DNA from 3 places in the Sinorhizobium sp. M4_45 genome. Region 3 is predicted to be linked to each of the others. Evidence: riboswitches for the same ligand, from Rfam matches in the RefSeq annotation. Region 3 holds a riboswitch; each other region holds the start of a gene.
What was found. Region 3 has a riboswitch for thiamine pyrophosphate ahead of thiD (bifunctional hydroxymethylpyrimidine kinase/phosphomethylpyrimidine kinase). Riboswitches for the same ligand answer to the same signal wherever they lie in the genome.
Positions count from the first base shown of each region.

Region 1 (6,416 bases), on a different contig from region 3:
GCGAACCGACTGGCGATCCTCGGCCAGGTCGCGGCCGGGGTTGCCCATGAGATCAACCAGCCGGTCGCCACCATCCGCGCCTATGCGGATAATGCCCGCACCTTTCTCGAGCGTGGCCAGAGCACCACCGCCGCCGAGAACATGGAAAGCATCGCCGAACTCACCGACCGTGTCGGCGCCATCACAGACGAACTGCGCCGCTTCGCCCGCAAGGGCCATTTCGCCGCCGGGCCGACCGCGATGAAGGAGGTCGTCGAGGGTGCGCTCATGCTGCTCCGAAGCCGTTTTGCCGGACGGATGGACGCAATACGCATCGATCTGCCGCCCGATGACCTCCAGGCACTCGGCAACCGCATCCGGCTGGAGCAGGTCTTGATCAACCTTCTGCAGAATGCGCTGGAAGCGATCGGCGACAGCGAGAACGGCGCGATCCGAGTGCGCTGCGAGGACGTGGCCGGCGGTATCGCGCTGACCGTCGCCGACAATGGCCCGGGGATTGCGGCCGATGTCCGCGAAGAGCTGTTCACGCCGTTCAACACTTCGAAGGAAGACGGGCTGGGCCTCGGTCTCGCGATCTCCAAGGAGATCGTCTCCGACTATGGCGGCACGATCGAGGTCGAGAGCAGTCCCTCCGGAACAATATTTACCGTCAATCTCAAGAAGGCCTGAGCGATGAGCGCCGCCCGATCCGTGTTCCTGATCGATGACGACCGCGATCTGCGCAAGGCGATGCAGCAGACGCTCGAGCTCGCGGGCTTCACCGTCTCGTCCTTTGCCAGCGCGACGGAGGCGCTCTCCGAACTTTCCGCCGACTTCGCGGGCGTCGTCATCAGCGATATCCGCATGCCGGGCATGGACGGGCTCGCCCTTTTCCGCAAGGTTCTGGCGCTCGATCCGGACCTGCCGATGATCCTTGTCACAGGACACGGCGACATACCGATGGCGGTGCAGGCGATCCAGGACGGCGCCTATGACTTCATCGCCAAGCCGTTTGCCGCCGACCGTCTTGTCCAGAGCGCCCGGCGCGCAGAGGAGAAACGGCGGCTCGTCATGGAGAACCGGGCGCTGCGCCGCGCGGCCGAGGCCGCCTCCGAAGGACTGCCGCTGATCGGCCAGACGCCGGCCATGGAGCGGCTTCGCCAGACCTTGAAACACATCGCCGACACCGATGTCGATGTGCTGGTCGCCGGCGAGACGGGCAGCGGCAAGGAGGTCGTCGCCACGCTGCTGCACCAATGGAGCCGGCGCAGAACCGGCAACTTCGTCGCACTGAATTGCGGCGCTCTGCCGGAAACGGTCATCGAAAGCGAGCTCTTCGGCCACGAGCCCGGCGCCTTTACCGGCGCCGTCAAGAAGCGGGTCGGCAGGATCGAGCATGCGAACGGCGGCACCCTCTTCCTCGACGAGATCGAGGCGATGCCGCCGGCAACCCAGGTGAAGATGCTGCGCGTGCTGGAAGCACGCGAGATCACCCCGCTCGGCACCAACCTGACCCGTCCCGTCGACATCCGCGTCGTCGCCGCAGCCAAGGTCGACCTCGGCGATCCGGCCGCGCGCGGCGATTTCCGCGAAGATCTCTATTACCGGCTGAACGTCGTGACGCTCTCGATCCCGCCCTTGCGCGAACGGCGCGACGACATCCCCCTCCTCTTCTCCCATTTCCTGGCCCGCGCCTCGGAACGCTTCGGCCGCGACGTGCCCGCGATCTCGGCTGCCATGCGCGCCTACCTGGCCACGCATTCCTGGCCGGGCAATGTGCGCGAGCTTTCGCACTTCGCCGAACGGGTCGCGCTGGGGGTGGAGGGCAACCTGGGAGCTCCGGCCGCAGCGCCCGCCTCAAGCGGAGCAACCCTGCCGGAAAGATTGGAACGCTACGAGGCCGATATCCTCAAGCAGGCCCTCACGGCGCACCGCGGCGACGTCAAGGAGACCCTGCAGGCCCTCGGAATCCCCCGCAAGACTTTTTACGACAAGCTGCAGCGACATGGGATCAACCGGGCGGATTTTATCGACCGGGCAGGCGCGAAGAGTGGCGACGCGTAGGTGGATAGTTTGCCCCCACTCCGACCCCTCCCCGTTCGACCGGAGGGGAGTTGAGGCGGCGCTGCGAGCCCTCTTCGCCCCGCTTGCGGCGAGAAGGCCGCTATTCCGCCGTCGCCTCGAAGTCGACCCTGTCGAGAAGCAGAAGCGGATTTTGCGAAGCAACCGCGAATTCGAGCGCACCGATGCCGCTGGCGGATTTGGACTTGGCCGTCAGCGTGAATGTCCCCGGTTTCGCGATGAACCGCGAAACTGCATCCACCACATTCCGCAGCCGAGGCTCCTGCGCGGCAAATTGCTGCAGCATCACCGACGCCGTCATTTCCAGCATGCCGCGTGCCTGATCCTCCGTCATGCCGTTTTGTTCGGCATAGACCTGTATCCCTTTGGCGGTGAAGCCCTTGTCCTCGATCTGCAGGCTTGCTTCCCGCGCGGTGAGGCCGAACAACGCCGCCTGCGCCTTAGCCGCGTCGCCCGAAAAGAAGTCGCCGCTCACGCCTCCCAGAAGGCCGGAGAGGGAAAAGCGGCCGATATCCTTTCCGCTCGTGGAAATATCCTTGATGACCAGAGTCTCGTTCGCTTCGTCCCAGGCGGCTTCGAGGTTGGAGGAGAGGACCAACTCGTTGAAGCCCAGCTTGCGAAGCTTGGCGAGAGTCTCGTCCTGCGTATGCTCCGGGATTTGAAGGGCGAAGTCCTGGTATCCGGCGCGGACGTCAGTCGGAATGCCGTTTCGCGGTTTCGCGAGCGCAAGCTCGTATCCCTTCATCGTGAAGCGGATGCGCTGCGGCCGAGCGCCCTCTCCAGCATCCGGAGTGTCGTTGTATTCGTCCCAGTCTTCCACGCCGGTGCCCGAGTCAGGCAGATCCGCATCGATTCCCGCCACGCGGAACGCTCCGAACTCCGGCAGCAGCGTCGTGAAAGGGAAGTTCTCATGCTGCCCATCCTGCAGGGCGACGAACTTCTTCAGCGCTTCCACGCTGGGATCCCAGGAAAAGCCCGAAATGCTTGCTTCGGAGACTTTGACGTAGTCCGCGCCCTCCGCCATCGAGAAGCCATTCACCGACGCGTCGAGCTTCCGGCCATCCAGCCGGAGCGTGAGGCGATCCATCGCAAGCCTGATCCTCTCGCCCTCTTCACCATCCTTGTTCGGCGCGTCGATCTTCAGACCCAGCATTTCCATGTCGGCCTTCCTCGTCAAATCGGCGACCGACAGAATCCGGGCGAAATAGTCTTGACGCTCCGCCACGGGCAGATCCTCGGGCGACGAGACCGAGTTGAGCTTCTCCAGAGTCTCGCGAAGTGGCTCGTCCAGCATCCGCATGCTTACGCCGCTGCTGCGAACCTCGTCATAGCCGAAGCTCGCCTCGCCATCCGAAAAGGCTATATCCTTGATCGAGAATGGCCCATAAACAGGCCTTGCCTGCTCGTCGCCCGGCCCGGCTTTTTCAGTATAGATGCGGGCCAGATAGGCGGCATCGACGTCCTGCCCCGTCATGGCTCCGAGGGAGCCCGTCAGCCGCTTCTTCTCGCCGCCCTCTCCATCGGAGGCGCCTATGCCGGCTTCGAAGCTCGCACCACTCGCCGAATAGCGCGCGATGCGGCCATCCACGATACCTTCCGAGACCACGTTCTTGTAGACCAGCTTCTGCTCGCTACCGGCAACCGTCTGCGTGATGATCACCTCAGGGGCGGTGGCGCTCTTTGCCGTAAAAAGCGCCAGCTGTTTCGGCAGCGAAAGGTCGCTTCCCGCGCCGAACATTTGCGCCAGCGTGTCGCGACCGAACTCCGCCTGCTCGACAATCACCTTCGGCACGGCGATCTTGCCCGGGCGCATATCGAGCTCCACGCCGCTGACTTCGAGCATGCCCTCCAGGAAAAGGATCCTGGGCCGCCCGTCGATTGCGGCGACGCGGAGTTCGGACCCTTCCTTCAGCGGCAGCGTCACGTCGCGCAGATGAACGCGCCCGAAAAAGTCCGCTTCGACCGTGCCCACTCTGCCGCCCCGCTCGGCGATCAGCCTGCTCACGCTCTTTTCGACAGCAATCTTGTAACCGGTCGCGCCTGCGGCCGCGATTGCGATGACCGCAACGGCTGCCCAAAGCGCCTTGCGTCCCCTTTTCCTGGTCCCCGTCTCCGCCTGCCCCAAGACCTTCACCCTTTTTCGCTATGCGCATCATGGCGCTTCAGACTCGGACGGTAAGTAGATTTAGAACCTTGCATTTGCAAGCATGCCGCGAGCCCTGCGCACGGGATTTGGCCGGTGCAAAAACCATCTTGACGCCGCGGCGATAACCGTCCCTAATTGCGCCATTCACCAGGGGGGTCCCGGCAAGGGGCTGAGATACTGCTAGCGCGCGCAGTGACCCGTTGAACCTGATCCAGTTCATACTGGCGTAGGGACGGTGCAGACGTGCAGCAGCGAGGATTCCGTTTACCGGCAATTCATCGGCGATACGTCTTTTCATCCTTCCGGCTTCAGAACTGGGTCTCCAACGCGAAAACATTGGAGCCTCAAGATGAATCTAATCAAGCCTCTCCCCGCGGCGCCCTCGGTCACGCAAGGACCGCTCCCGGCATCCCGCAAGGTTTACAAGCCGGGCGAGATCCACCCGGACATTCGCGTGCCGATGCGCGAGATCGCGCTGCATCCGACCTCCGGCGAGCCGCCGGTGACTGTTTACGATTCCTCCGGCCCCTACACGGTCGAAAACGCCGATATCCGCATTGACGCGGGCCTGCCGCGCCTTCGCAGCGACTGGGTTCTCAAGCGCGGCGATGTCGAAAGCTACGACGGCCGTGCGGTGAAGGCCGAAGACAACGGCTTTGCGACCGGCGAAAGGCTGACGCCGGAATTCCCGATTCGCCACCAGCCGCTCAAGGCTAAGCCGGGAAAAGCGGTAACCCAGCTCGCCTATGCCCGCGCCGGCATCGTCACGCCGGAGATGGAGTTCATCGCCATCCGCGAAAATCTCGGCCGGAAGGCCGCGAAGGAGGCGCTTGCCCGAGACGGCGAAAGCTTCGGTGCCTCGGTCCCCGATTTCGTGACGCCGGAATTCGTGCGCCAGGAAGTGGCGAGCGGCCGCGCCATCATTCCGGCCAATATAAACCACCCGGAAGCCGAGCCGATGATCATCGGCCGCAACTTCCTGGTGAAGATCAACGCGAATATCGGCAATTCCGCCGTCACCTCATCGATGGCCGAGGAGGTCGAGAAGATGGTCTGGGCGACTCGCTGGGGCGCCGACACGGTCATGGACCTTTCCACCGGCCGCAACATTCACAACATCCGCGAATGGATCATCCGCAATTCGCCGGTACCGATCGGCACCGTGCCGCTCTACCAGGCGCTGGAAAAGGTAAACGGCATTGCCGAGGATCTTTCCTGGGAGGTCTTCCGCGACACGTTGATCGAGCAGGCGGAACAGGGCGTCGACTATTTCACCATCCATGCCGGGGTCAGGCTTCACTATATCCCGCTCACCGTGGATCGCGTCACGGGCATCGTTTCGCGCGGCGGCTCGATCATGGCGAAGTGGTGCCTGCATCACCACCGCGAGAGCTTCCTCTACGAGCATTTCGAGGAGATCTGCGACATCTGCCGCGCCTATGACGTTTCCTTCTCGCTCGGCGACGGCCTGCGTCCCGGCTCCATCGCCGACGCCAACGACCGGGCCCAGTTCGCCGAGCTCGAAACGCTGGGCGAACTGACGAAGATCGCCTGGGCCAAGGATTGCCAGGTGATGATCGAAGGGCCGGGCCATGTGCCCATGCACAAGATCAAGGAGAACATGGACAAGCAGCTCGCCGTCTGCGGAGAAGCGCCCTTCTATACGCTCGGGCCGCTCACCACCGATATCGCGCCCGGCTACGACCACATCACGTCAGGCATTGGCGCGGCTATGATCGGCTGGTTCGGCACCGCCATGCTTTGCTACGTGACGCCGAAGGAACATCTGGGCCTGCCCGACCGCAACGACGTCAAGACCGGCGTGATCACCTACAAGATCGCCGCTCATGCCGCCGATCTCGCCAAAGGACACCCGGCCGCCCGAACCCGCGACGACGCGCTGTCACGAGCCCGCTTCGAGTTCCGCTGGGAGGATCAGTTCAACCTCTCGCTCGACCCCGAGACCGCGCGCAATTTCCACGACGAGACGCTGCCGAAGGAGGCGCACAAGGTCGCGCATTTCTGCTCCATGTGCGGACCGAAATTCTGTTCGATGCGGATTTCCCACGATATCCGCGCCGAGGCGCAGAAGGAGGGCCTCGAGGCGATGGCCGCTAGATATCGCGACGGCGGCGACCTCTATATGCCGGTCGATGAAAGCAATGCCGCACCCGCTGGAGAATGAAATGCGCGTGCTGATCAGAGGGGC
Region 1 covers NZ_NWVE01000003.1:253,641-260,056, reverse strand. The annotation lists gene CN933_RS11480 (sensor histidine kinase) at 1-669, shown strand, start outside; gene dctD (C4-dicarboxylate transport transcriptional regulatory protein DctD) at 673-2,043, shown strand; gene CN933_RS11470 (aq_1923 C-terminal domain) at 2,144-4,186, opposite strand; TPP riboswitch at 4,347-4,458, shown strand; gene thiC (phosphomethylpyrimidine synthase ThiC) at 4,557-6,392, shown strand; gene thiO (glycine oxidase ThiO) at 6,394-6,416, shown strand, end outside.
Region 1: another riboswitch for thiamine pyrophosphate. It lies ahead of thiC (phosphomethylpyrimidine synthase ThiC); the one in region 3 lies ahead of thiD (bifunctional hydroxymethylpyrimidine kinase/phosphomethylpyrimidine kinase).

Region 2 (6,416 bases), on a different contig from region 3:
AGATCGCCGAGCGAGAGGGCCATGGCAAAGGAAAAGGCGACGAAGAGAGGTTTGCGCAGACCCGGCCAGTCGATCCACAGCAGGCGGTGGAAGCCCCCGATGCCGAGGCTCGCGGCAAGGCGCGCGGTGCGAGCGGCATGCGTCGCCATGGCCGGCGCCAGCACCCGGTGAACGAAGGGAAGCGCCATCAGCGCATTGATGGCGACGACGACGGCCGGCGCGAAACGGGCGACGTCGCCGAACGGCCTCAGGAGCAGGAACCATCCGGCGCCGAGCACGACGGGAGGCACGAGCAGTATGAAGGAGGTGCTTGCGCCGATCCCTCCGGCAAAGAGGCGAGCCGCGGGACCCGGGCGCCGCCGCGCCAGCGCGAGGCGTTCGGTACGGATCATCAGCGCCGCGATGACGACCGAAATCGTGGCGGAGACAAGGGCGATCGTCGCGCTCATGGCGAGCGCCCGACGGAATGCCGGCTCGTTCACGAGACGGAAGAGGTCGGCCTTCGATCCGCTATAGGCGATAGCCGCAAAGGGCAGGCCGACGAGGATGACGGCGAGTACCAGCCAGATACGGTCGGCAAGCCGCGACAGACCGCTCGCGCCGTCGAAACGCCGGATGGCCCTGCCGCTCGTCTCTCCCTCCAGCGGCGCCGGCGCGATCAATTTCAAGACGAGAAGCAGCGCTCCGGTAAGGGCGACCTGAAGTGCCGAAAGGGCGATCGCCCGCGGCGGGTCGAAGTCGAAGCGCAGCGCCTGGTAGATCGCCACTTCGAGCGTGCTCGCGGCCGGCCCCCCGCCAAGCGTCAGCACGAGCGTGAAGCTGGTGGCGCAGAGCATGAAGATGAGCCCGGCGATGCCGGGAAGCAATCCACGGATCACCGGCCACTCGATGAAGCGAAAGGTGGCGAAGGAACCCATGCCGAGATTGGCGCAGCTGCGCCAGTATTCGGCCGGAATGCGCTCGATGCCGGCAAGCATCAAGCGTGCGGCGAGCGGCATGTTGAAGAAGACATGGGCAATGAGAATGCCGGAGAGGCCATAGATGCTGACCGGCTGCTCCAGCCCGCCTGCCGAAAGCACCCTGTTCAAGAGCCCCTGCCGGCCCCAGATTTCGATCAGCCCGAGTGCGGCGACGATCGCCGGCAGGCCGAGTGGCAGCGCCAGAAGCCGCAGCACCCAGATGCGGCCGGGGAACGAAGCCTGGCGGGCAAGTGCCCGGGCCACCGGTATCGCGAAAAGGATGGCAAGAAGCGTCGAGAGGCTGGCCTGCAGCAGCGTGAAGCGTGTGATGCGCCAGATATAGGCATCGAAAAGCGGACCGGCGCCGGCGCTGCCGGCCGACTGGGCAAGCAGTGCCGCGCCGGCGAGGCCGACGAAAAGCAGGATGCCGCCGAAGGCGAAGGCCCCGGCGGCGATTGTCATCTTGCTTTCCTTCGTGCCGGACAATCCGGCCTCAGTTCCGGCTCATGGCGGCCAGCCATTCGTCGACCCAGGCCTTGCGGTTGGCGGCGACCTCCTCGGCGGGAATGAGGAGCGTCTTTTGCGGGTCGACGAGCTTGCTGAAGGCTTCCGGCAGCGGCTCCTTGGTCGCGGTCACCGGCATCATCCAGTTGGTCGTCGGGATGATCGACTGGAATTCCGGGCCGATCATGAAGGTCAGGAAGCTCCGGGCGAGTTCCGGGTCCTTCGCATTCTTCGTCAATGCGGCGACTTCGATCTGGATATAATGGCCTTCGGCGAAGGGGGCCGCCTGGTAGCGCTCGGTGTTTTCCGCCACCATGTGATAGGCGGGCGAGGTCGTGTAGGAGAGAACCATCGGGGCCTCGCCCTTCGTGAAGAGGCCATAGGCTTCCGACCAGCCCGGCGTGACCGTCAGCACGCGGTCCTTGAGCTGCGACCAGGCCTGGCCGGCCTGGTCGCCATAGACCGACTTCACCCACAGCAGGAGGCCGAGGCCGGGGGTTGAGGTCCGCGGGTCCTCGATGACGATCTTCTGCGACGGATCGCCCTCGACCAGTTCCTTGAGGCTCTTCGGTGGATCCTTCAGCGTCTCGGTGTCGTAGACAACGGCGAAATGGCCGTAGTCATACGGTATGAAGGTGTCGTCGGAGAAGCCGCCCGGGACCTTGACGGAGGCGGTATCGGCGCCGTGCGGCGCGAAGAAGCCGGTCGCTTTCGCCTCCGCCACCAGATTGGTGTCGAGACCGAGTACGATGTCGGCCTTGGATCCCTGACCTTCGAGCTTCAGCCGCGTCAGGAGTTCGACCCCGTCGGCAACGCCTACATAGTCGACCTTGCAGTCGCAGGTCTTCTCGAACGCTTCCGCCACCTTGGCGCCCGGCCCCCATTCGGTGATGAAGCTCTCATAGGTATAGACCGTCAGGGTTTTTTCCGCGGCCGCCGCGCTCACGGAAAATACCGCGATCGAAGCTGCGGCGATCGCAAGCCGGCCAAGGATCTTTCGATGGAGTGAATTGGACATTCTGGCACCTCTCCCTTTGTTGTTGCTGCATGGGAAAAGCGCGTATCGGTCCGATCGCTTCTAATCCCTCCGCCGGTATGAGCCGGATCAGGTTCCGCGGGTTGGCTCGAAGCCTCTCAGCCACGGTCGCAAAAGCCGACCAGGGCACCCCGTTAGAGCAGCAAGAGATTTAGCTTCCGGCGACGGCTTAGGCAAGCTGAGTTTCAGCAGGGGCGTTTGCCGTCCGCGTCAGCCGCGCTATTAAAAGTCAAACAATTGCCGGCGCAGTTTGTTCGCCGAAAGCGGAGACAATTTCATGCCAGACATGCTCGTCCGCCTCTATGCCTTGCCCGAGGGCCGCCCATCGCGTCTCGACCCCGACATCCGCATCCGCCGGGCGCTTGCGGCCGAGCGGCGGGCCGTCATTCCCTGGATCGAGGAGCGCTTCGGGACCGGGTGGGCCGGCGAGGCCGAAACCGCCTTCTCCTCGACGCCGGCGCGCATCCATGTCGCTCACCATCGGGACCGGATCGTGGGCTTTGCCTGCCATGACGTAACCGCGCTCGGCTTCTTCGGTCCGACCGGAGTTGACGAGACTATGCGCGGCAAGGGCATCGGCGAGGCCCTGCTCGTCGAAAGCCTGCTATCCATGCGCGCCGCCGGCTATGCATATGCGATCATCGGCGGCGTCGGCCCTGCCGAATTCTATGCCCGTGCGGTGGGTGCGGTGGAGATCGCCGGGTCGACGCCCGGCATCTACGACGGCATGCTCTTTCCCGGGGATCCGGCGTCCGGAACCTGATCCGCGCAGCATGCGTTCGCAAAACAGCAGCCGGAGCCCTTTTCCTTCGCCGCTGCTTTGCGCTATGGGCTTCTGCCATGACCCGATCACCCTTCACCATCCTGCTCGGCGGCGCGCTGACGCCGACAGACCGGCTCGCTCGACAGCTCGAAGGCAGCCGCTTCGTCGCCGCCGACGGCGGCATGCGCCATGCAAGGACGCTGGGGATCGTTCCCGATCTCTGGGTCGGCGATTTCGATTCCACGGATGAGGCGCTTCTGGCGGAGTTTGCCGGCGTCCCGCGCGAACGCCATCCAGCTGCCAAGAACGCGACCGACGGGGAGATCGCCGTCGAGGCAGCCCTCGAGCGTGGCGCGACCTCGCTCGTCTTCGCGGGCGGACTCGGCGGCGCGCGCAGCGACCATGCTTTCCTGCATCTCCTCGGTACCGTCGCGCTTGCCCAGAGCGGCGTTGCGGTGATGATGACCTCCGGCGAGGAGGAGGCCTATCCGCTGCTGCCCGGCTCGCAGGAGATCGAGCTGCCGAAAGGCAGCCTCTTCTCGATCCTCGGCTTTGCCGATCTTGACGGTCTTTCGATCGAGAACGTGCGCTACCCGCTGAAGGATTTTCATTTGCCCTTCGGCTCGTCGCGCACCATTTCGAACATCGCGGATGGCACGGTCCGCTTGACCCTGAAATCCGGCCGGGCCGTCGTTCTCGCCCGCCCCTATGATCTTTCCGGAGCCTGATGCCTTGGCGCCTCCCATCCTGAAGCTTGACGACATTCTACTGACCTTCGGCGGCACGCCGCTGCTTGCGGGTGCGGGCCTGCAGGTCGAGCCCGGCGATCGCATCTGCCTCGTAGGCCGCAATGGTTCGGGCAAATCGACGCTGATGAAGATCGCCGCCGGAATTGCAGAACCCCAGTCGGGCGAGATCTTCCGGCATCCATCGGTGACGATCCGCTATCTGCACCAGGCGCCCGACTTCGACGGCTTCGATACGGTTCAGGCCTATGCCGAAGCCGGCCTCGGGCCAGGCGACGATCCCTACCGGGTCGCCTACCTGCTGCAGCATCTGGGGCTGACCGGGGAGGAAGAGCCGACGCGCCTTTCCGGCGGCGAGGCACGTCGTGCCGCCCTTGCCCGTGTGCTTGCGCCGGAGCCCGACATTCTGCTTCTCGACGAGCCGACGAACCATCTCGATCTGCCGACGATCGAATGGCTGGAAGACGAGCTCGTCCGCAGCCGTTCGGCGCTCGTGCTGATCTCGCACGACCGTCGCTTCCTCGAAAAGGTATCGACGGCGACGGTCTGGCTGGACCGCGGCCAATCGCGCCGCCTCGATCGCGGCTTTGCGCATTTCGAGGCCTGGCGCGACGAGGTGCTGGAGGCGGAAGAGCTCGAGCAGCACAAGCTCGGTAAGGCGATCGAGCGCGAAGAGCACTGGCTGCGCTACGGCGTGACCGCAAGGCGCAAGCGCAACATGCGTCGGCTCGGGGAGCTGCAGGACATGCGCGCCCGCCATCGCGGGCACAAGGGGCCGCAGGGTACGGTCCAGGCCACCGTTGCCGACGCCAGGGAATCGGGCAAGCTCGTCATCGAGGCGGAAAAGATCACCAAGGCCTATGGCGATCGCACGATCGTCGCGCCGTTCTCGATCCGTGTCCACCGCGGCGACCGCATCGGCCTCGTCGGGCCGAACGGCGCCGGCAAGACGACGCTGCTGAAGCTCCTGACCGGTCAGCTCGCGCCGGACACGGGCAGCGTCAAGCTAGGCACCAATTTGGAGATCGCCACGCTCGACCAGAAACGCGAGGAACTGAACCTCGACGAGACGCTGGCGCATTATCTGACCGACGGGCGCGGCGAGACCCTCCTCGTCAATGGCGAGCAGCGCCATGTCACCGGCTACATGAAGGAATTCCTCTTCCAGCCGGAGCAGGCGCGAACGCCCATCCGCGATCTGTCCGGCGGCGAACGCGCGCGTCTCATGCTCGCCCGCATCCTGGCACGCCCGACCAACCTCCTGATCCTCGACGAACCGACCAACGATCTCGATATCGAGACGCTGGATCTGCTGCAGGAGATCGTTGCCGGATTTTCCGGAACGGTGATCCTGGTCAGCCACGACCGCGATTTCCTCGACCGTACCGTGACCTCGACCATCGCGCCGGCCAACCCGGAGGCGCCCGATGGTCGCTGGATCGAATATGCCGGCGGCTACTCCGACATGATGGCGCAGCGCCGCGGCGCAGTCGAGGAAAGGCGCCGGAGCGAAAAAGCCGAAAAGGCCAGATCGAGCGGCGCCTCCCCCTTGCCGAGCGAACCTCAGAAGGCGAAAGGCAAGCTCTCCTTCAAGCAGAAATTCGCACTCGAGAACCTGCCGAAGGAGATTGCCAGATCGGAGGCGGAGATCGCGAAGCGAGAAGAGAAGATGGCGGATCCCGACCTATTCTCGCGCGACCCGAACGGCTTTGCCAGGCTCGCCGCCGAGCTCGAGAAGCTCAGGACGGACCTCACGCGCATGGAAGAGGAATGGCTCGAACTGGAAATGCTGCGCGAGGAAATCGAGGGCTGAGCGGGCGGACCTGTGACGGCAGCGTTGGAGGTGCAGTACCCCTTCTGCCTACCGGACTTGCGACCGCCTCAACCGCCGCTCGACCGCCCGAAGGGCCAGCGACAGTCCTATCGTCAGCACGAGATAGACATAGGCGACGATGGAATAGGTCTCGAAGAAGCGGAAGGAGCCCGAGGCATAGACCTTGCCCATCTGGGTGATGTCGGCGACGCCGAGCACCGAGACGAGGGAGGAATCCTTGACCATCGCCACGAAGTCGTTGCCGAGCGGCGGCAGGATGACGCGGATCGCCTGCGGAAAGACGACGAGGCGAAAGCGCTGGTAGCGGGAGAGCCCGAGCGCCTTTGCCGCCTCCACCTGGCCCTTGTCGACCGACTGGATGCCGGCGCGGAAGACTTCGGCGATGAAGGCCGAATAGCCGATCATCAGCGCCATGATCGCCCGCCACATCAGCGACACGTCGCGAACGACGAACGGCTCGATCCAGCCCGCCGAAATCAACGGCGCCGACAGGAAATTCGCGATCGTCACCAGCGCAGGCGCGCCGACGAAGGCGATATAGAACAGCAGCACGAGGATCGGTACGCCGCGGATG
Region 2 covers NZ_NWVE01000005.1:216,573-222,988, reverse strand. The annotation lists gene thiP (thiamine/thiamine pyrophosphate ABC transporter permease ThiP) at 1-1,445, opposite strand, end outside; gene thiB (thiamine ABC transporter substrate binding subunit) at 1,453-2,481, opposite strand; TPP riboswitch at 2,529-2,643, opposite strand; gene CN933_RS16295 (GNAT family N-acetyltransferase) at 2,777-3,262, shown strand; gene CN933_RS16290 (thiamine diphosphokinase) at 3,340-3,990, shown strand; gene CN933_RS16285 (ABC-F family ATP-binding cassette domain-containing protein) at 3,995-5,821, shown strand; gene CN933_RS16280 (amino acid ABC transporter permease) at 5,870-6,416, opposite strand, start outside.
Region 2: another riboswitch for thiamine pyrophosphate. It lies ahead of thiB (thiamine ABC transporter substrate binding subunit); the one in region 3 lies ahead of thiD (bifunctional hydroxymethylpyrimidine kinase/phosphomethylpyrimidine kinase).

Region 3 (6,416 bases):
GAACAGAAGGCAGCGGCTCTGAAGACGCTCTACGAATCCTATCTCGGCCGCTACGAACAGGCGACGCAGCAGCAATCCTTCCCGATCGCCAAGGCGCGCGTCATCTCCGAGGCCGGCGTGCCCGTATCGCCGTCGAGCCCCAAGAAAACCATGACTCTCGCTCTCTCGGCCGTGCTCGGCATGATGGTCGGCGGGGCTTACGCGGCCTTCCTCGAATTCCGCGAACGGACTTTCCGCCTGGAAGGCGACATCCGCTCGCTCCTCGGCCATCGCTCGCTCGGCTACGTCCCGCTGCTCGGAACGCGCATGAAGAAGAAGGCACAACTGGTCCATGCGCATTTCGGCTCGGTAAAAAGACACGACGAAGCTGTGGACGACACGATGCCGTTCCAACGACTTTCGCGCATCGTCGTCGATGCGCCGCGTTCGACCTTTGCGGAGACCTTCCGCAACGCCAAGCTTGCCTGCGACCAGATGCTCGCCGGCAGCGAAAGCCGCGTGATCGCCATTGCATCGGCCCTTCCGGACGAGGGAAAGTCGATCATTGCCGCGAACTTCGCCGCACTTCTGGCGGCGAGCGGCAAGCGGACCCTGCTCATCGATGCCGATATACGCAAGCCGGGACTGACTCAGATGATCACGCCCGCCCCGCGCACCGGGCTCGTCGAAACGCTGACCGGAGAAGCCACCTGGCCCGCCGGAATCAAGGTGGACCAGCGCACCAAGCTCGCAATCCTTCCGGCCGGCGGCGCATCGCATCAGCGGCATCAGAGCAATGAACTGCTCGCCTCCCCGGCCATGGCGAACCTCATCGAGAACGCCCGCAACGCCTTCGACTACGTCGTCGTCGATCTTGCCGCACTCGCCCCCGTCGTCGACGCCAAGGCTTTCGCGCCGCTTGCCGACGGTATTCTCTTCGTGGTCGAGTGGGGAAGGACGCCTTCGCGGCTCGTACGCGATCTGCTCAACTCGGAACCATTGATCAACTCGAAGGTGCTGGGCGTCATCCTCAACAAGACGGACATGAACGAACTCGGCAAATACAGCGACTTCGACGGGGCGGAGAAATACCGCCACCGCTACGGCAAATATTACGTCGAGAATACGATTACGGAAAACAACGCCGCTTGAGGCGACCGCGGCCGTGCCATCTGTGCGCGGCCTTTTCGCCCTTCGCCGTCAGACCTTGCGGCTATCGACGATCCAAGCGGCTGCCATTAGCGCGATGACCGCCGTAAGGGCAACGAGTGCCAGCGCATAGAAAAGCGAATATTCGACCAGCGACGGCAGCATCGAAAGACAACGCCGCACCCTGCCAGGCGACCGCCGCCAATCCGGCAGGTCGTCACGGTTGAAAGCCTCCAGCCGGCGGGTAAGAAAATGCATATCGCGAGAACCGATTGCCAATCGAAGCCATGGACGCGGTCATGCTGCTGAACAACAGTGGCGATAGCGAGGCACTTCAGCTCCCCGAGCCGTCACCCGGCAGTCAATCTTCCCACCACCGGTGGAAATGATGGACCGGACCGCGCCCCTGACCTATCTCCAGGCGGTCGGCCGCGAAGATTGCGGCATGCAGATAGGACTTGGCGGCACTCACCGCTTCGACCAGCGGCAAGCCTTTCGCAAGGCCGGCGGCAATGGCTGCCGACAGCGTGCAGCCGGTGCCGTGGTCGTTGCGCGTCTCGATCCGCGCGGCGGGAAGGCGGACAAGAGTGTCGCCGTCGAAGAAGAGGTCTGTGGCCTCCCGGGCCTTCAGGTGCCCGCCCTTGACCAGAACCGCATATGCGCCGGTCCGCATGATCGCTTCCGCCTGGCGCGCCATCTCCGCCTCGTCCTCGGCGATTGCGCGCCCGGTCATCAGCGCGGCCTCGGCAAGATTGGGCGTGGCGACGAGCGCCAGCGGCAACAGCTCTTCGATGAGCGCCGTAACGGCATCCGGCCGAAGCAACGCGTCGCCGGAGGTCGCAACCATGACCGGATCCACGACCGCCCGTTTTCCGGACCGGCGCAATCCATCGGCAATGGCGGCGATCGTTTCCCGACGCGAGACCATGCCGATCTTGACGGCCTTCACGTCGAGATCGGAGAAGACGGCGTCCATCTGCGCCGACACGATTTCAGCGGAGACATCCTCGACGGCCGTCACACCCCTGGTGTTCTGGGCCGTGATCGCAGTGATGACGCTGGCGCCGTAAACGCCGAGCGCCGAAAACGTCTTGAGGTCCGCCTGAATACCGGCGCCGCCGCCGGAGTCCGAGCCGGCGATGGTGAGTGCAATCGCCGTCATGCCCCGTCCTCCTTCGCACGAGGGCGGATGATGCTTGCGAGCGGTACGGCAGTGGACGTCATCGATCGATCTCCAGGCGGAACATCACGGAGATCCAGGAAAGGCGATGAAAAGGAGAACTTGCCGCTGGCGGCCTTCTTTCCGTTCCTACGCCGGCATGACCCGGATCAGGTTCAAGGGTCCGGCTCAACGCCATCTCAGCACCGTCTGGTGCTCCCCTCGGAATGCGCTATCTATGCGGCTGTGGCAAAGCGATGTCAACGCGCCCGCGCAAAGGCTTGTAAGACCTGGCTTTTAGGCCGGCCGGCAAAAATATACCCGCAGCCTGGCCACCTATGATGCAGTCATTCCTTCTGCCGCCGTCAATCGCTCGTTTCCTCCTCGAAAACGGCGGCGATTGCGTTATTCTTAGCAAATTTCGTCGTACAGGAGGGAGCACGCCATGAGTCTGCGCATCAACGATACCGCCCCTGATTTCACCGCCGAGACAACGCAGGGCACGATCAATTTCCATGAATGGATCGGCGACGGCTGGGCTGTCCTTTTCTCCCATCCGAAGAACTTTACTCCCGTCTGCACGACGGAACTCGGCGCCATGGCCGGCATCGAGCCGGAGTTCCGCAAGCGCGGCGTCAAGATCATCGGCATTTCGGTCGACCCGGTCGAAAGTCACACCAAGTGGAAGAACGACATCAAGGTCGCGACCGGCTTCGAGGTCGACTACCCGCTGATCGGCGACCGCGATCTGAAGGTGGCAAAGCTTTACGACATGCTGCCGGCCGGCGCCGGAGAGACGTCGGAGGGCCGGACGCCTGCGGATAACGCCACCGTGCGTTCGGTCTACGTCATCGGCCCCGACAAGAAGATCAAGCTGATCCTCACCTATCCGATGACCACCGGCCGCAACTTCAACGAGATCCTGCGCGCCATCGACTCGATCCAGCTCACCGCCAAGCATCAGGTGGCAACACCCGCGAACTGGCAGCAGGGCGAGGACGTCATCATCACGGCCGCCGTCTCCAACGAGGACGCCGTGCAGCGTTTCGGGTCGTTCGACACCGTGCTTCCCTATCTCCGGAAGACGAAGCAGCCAACGGCCTAAGCAAACCCGCTGCGAAGAGTCAGTCGATCGGGCGCGTCAATTCATCAAGGTCGACGCGCCCTTGGCGCTTTTTGCTAACATGGTTGTTTAACGCGCACAGAGCAGAACCATCTGCCTCAATCCGCTTTGGCGATGGAGATGATCTCCGCCAGAACCCCGTGCAGAGCGTCGCGATAGCCGTTGCGTGCCGAGGGGCCGCTTTCATCCGACGTCATGACCACGGTCAGGTCTAGGGACGGCACTATATAGAGCATCTGGCCGCCATAGCCCCAAGCGTAATACACATCCTCGCCGCCGATCCGGCGCGTGAACCAGCCATATCCGTAGCCGTCGCCGGTAAAACGGGAGGCCGTGCGCGGCTGCCAGGAAAGCTCCACCCAATCGGCCGGGACGACCTGCCGTCCGTCCGCGGTGCGGCCGCGGTTGCGATAGAGCTCACCGAAGGCAAGCAGCGATCGCGCGCTCATCGCCATCTGGTTGCCGCCGAGATAGATGCCCTGGGGATCCCGCTCCCAGGCACCGATCCGGAAACCTTCGACCGGATCGAGCCATTCGCGCGCAAGCGCCAGTGTCGACTTGCCGCCGACCTTGGTCAGTATTGCCGAGAGCAGATGGGTCGAGGCGGTCGAATAAAGCATCCGACCTCCGGGCTCGTCGTCGAAGGGCTGTGCCAGTGCGAAACGAACCCAGTTGCGGCTCGACACCCAGCGGCCGTAATTCGGTCCGGACATGCGCCCCAGTCCCGCTTGCATCGAAAGCAGGTTGCCGATGGTGATGTCGTTGATCCGGGGGTCGGCCTGCGACGGGAGGTCTTCCTTCAGGAGCGGCGCGATCTTCTGCTCCGGGCCGTCGAGCAGACCCTTGTCGATCGCAATGCCCACAAGTGCGGATACGATCGATTTCGACGCCGACTTGATGTTGGTCGACTCCGAGGGAGTGTGGCCGCGATAACCCTTCTCGGCAATCGTCTCCCCGTCCCTGGCAACGACCACGGTCTTCAGCGGGTTCAACTCTTCTCTGGTCGCCAGGGCCGTCAGCAAGGTGGTGACGGACTGATCCTGCGCGGCTGCCGCCGAGTGGAAACCGAAGAGCGCAAGGAACGTAACAACGAGCATAGTCATGCGTTCGACCTAGGGCGAATGGCACGACAAGTCATCAAGTGCAGTCCAAGCTCACGACGATGTGACCTTGCCTGAAGGTCGGCTACATCGATGCTCCGGGGTTCATTCCCTCCAGATCGCAACATCGACGGGTTTCAGCGTGCGGCCCCCCAGGTAGAACTCGGCCGACGGCCCTGCGGGCACCTCCGCGGAGGTCCGGCCGAAATTGAAGGCGAAACGGAGATTGCCGCGGCGCGTCACGCGAAGATCGCCGAGGTCGGGCAGGCTTTCCTGTCCAGCCCAGCCGAGCGCATCGCCGATCACCTTGTCGAGCAATGCGCCGTTGGCCGCAACGGCCAGATAGCGTGCCTTGTCGTTGCCGACGAGCGCCGGAGCGCCGTTACGATACTCCCCGTCGAAGCTTGCGAGAACGGTCTCGTTCGTCCTGACCGTCTCGCGCCAGCCGGCCGCCTGATAAGCCTCGTTGCCGTAGAGAACGGTCTCGCTATGAAACTCCGGCAACGACTCGACCCGCGAGACGCTGACATCGATGAGCTTCGCCAGCGGTCCCGGCGGCAATCCCTCGGGGATGTGCATGTCCTTCGTCTTGCTGCCGCTGCGCGCGCCGAAGACCACCTTGGCGTCCGCTCGCGCGAGCCGCTCGACGAAAGCCTCCTCGGCAATGACGAGATCCGGCGCGAGGATCAGCTTGTATCCGTCGAGGTCCGAGTGCTGGCCTATGAAATCCACATCGACGCCCAGACGCGCCGCCGTCGAATACCAATCGAGCGCAACCGCCGAAGCGGAATAGCTCCGCCCCTGCGGCAGGACGCGTGTCGCCCAGCGCGATTCGTAGTCGAGAAGGATCGCGACTTGCGCCTTGCCACGCACCTCTCCCTCGGGCAGGCGCTTCATTTCCGCGACGACTTCGGCGACTTCAAGATAGCCCTGATCCGCCTCGCTGTTTGGAAGAAGGAGGCCCGCGTGAAACTGTTCCTGCGCGAAAGGCGCCTGGCGCCAGCGGAAATAAGAGACCATGTCGACCCCATGGGCATAGGCGAGCCAGGTCCAGAGCCGAACCATGCCGTCGGCCGGCGACTGGTTGTGCGCCGCCCAGTTCACGGGCCCCGGCTGCTGCTCCATGACCCAGACGCGGCCGCGGCCGACGGCTCGGTAGAGGTCGTGGTTGAAGGCCGGCTGGTCGGGATCCCCCACCCGGAGATAATGCTCCTTGTCCTTCGCTGCGAGCCGCCCGTTGAGCAGGCCGCCCATCGGGTAGACGTCCCAGGAGGCAATGTCGATGTCCTCGCCGACGGAGTAATGGTCGAAATCGGTATTCTGCGACATGAAGTTATGCGTCACCGGACGGCCGGGGGAATGCGCCCGGATAATGTCGACCTGGGCCTTGTTGAAGCTCTTCACCTGATCGGAAGAGAAGCGGATGAAATCAACACCGTGGGTCGGGCTCGGCTCCTCCACCAGGCTGTTCGGCAGATCGATTTCCTCAAAGCTGTTGTAGTTCATCGACCAGAACGAGGTGCCCCAGGCGCGGTTCAGTTCCTCGATCGAGCCGTAGCGTTCGGCCAGCCACAGGCGGAACGCCCTGACCGCTTCGGCGGAATAGCTGTAGATCGTGTCGTGGTCGCCATATTCATTGTCCGTCTGCCAGGCATGGACATAGATGTGTTCGCCATAGCGGCGCGCCATCGCCTCGGTGATGCGCGCCGCCTCGGAGCGGTAGCGCCGGCTCGAGAAGCAATAGTGGCGTCGCGCGCCGAATTTGCGGACCGCCCCCGTCGCGTCCACCGGCAGAATGTCGGGATAGCGGTCCACGAGCCATTTCGGCGGGGCCGCCGTCGGCGTGCCGAGGATGACCTTGAGGCCGGCCTTGCCCAGAACGTCGATCGCTTCGTCCAGCCATTCC
Region 3 covers NZ_NWVE01000009.1:97,093-103,508, reverse strand. The annotation lists gene exoP (succinoglycan biosynthesis transport protein ExoP) at 1-1,131, shown strand, start outside; gene CN933_RS23135 (hypothetical protein) at 1,180-1,386, opposite strand; gene thiD (bifunctional hydroxymethylpyrimidine kinase/phosphomethylpyrimidine kinase) at 1,490-2,290, opposite strand; TPP riboswitch at 2,418-2,520, opposite strand; gene CN933_RS23125 (peroxiredoxin) at 2,733-3,392, shown strand; gene CN933_RS23120 (serine hydrolase domain-containing protein) at 3,509-4,513, opposite strand; gene CN933_RS23115 (beta-galactosidase) at 4,616-6,416, opposite strand, start outside.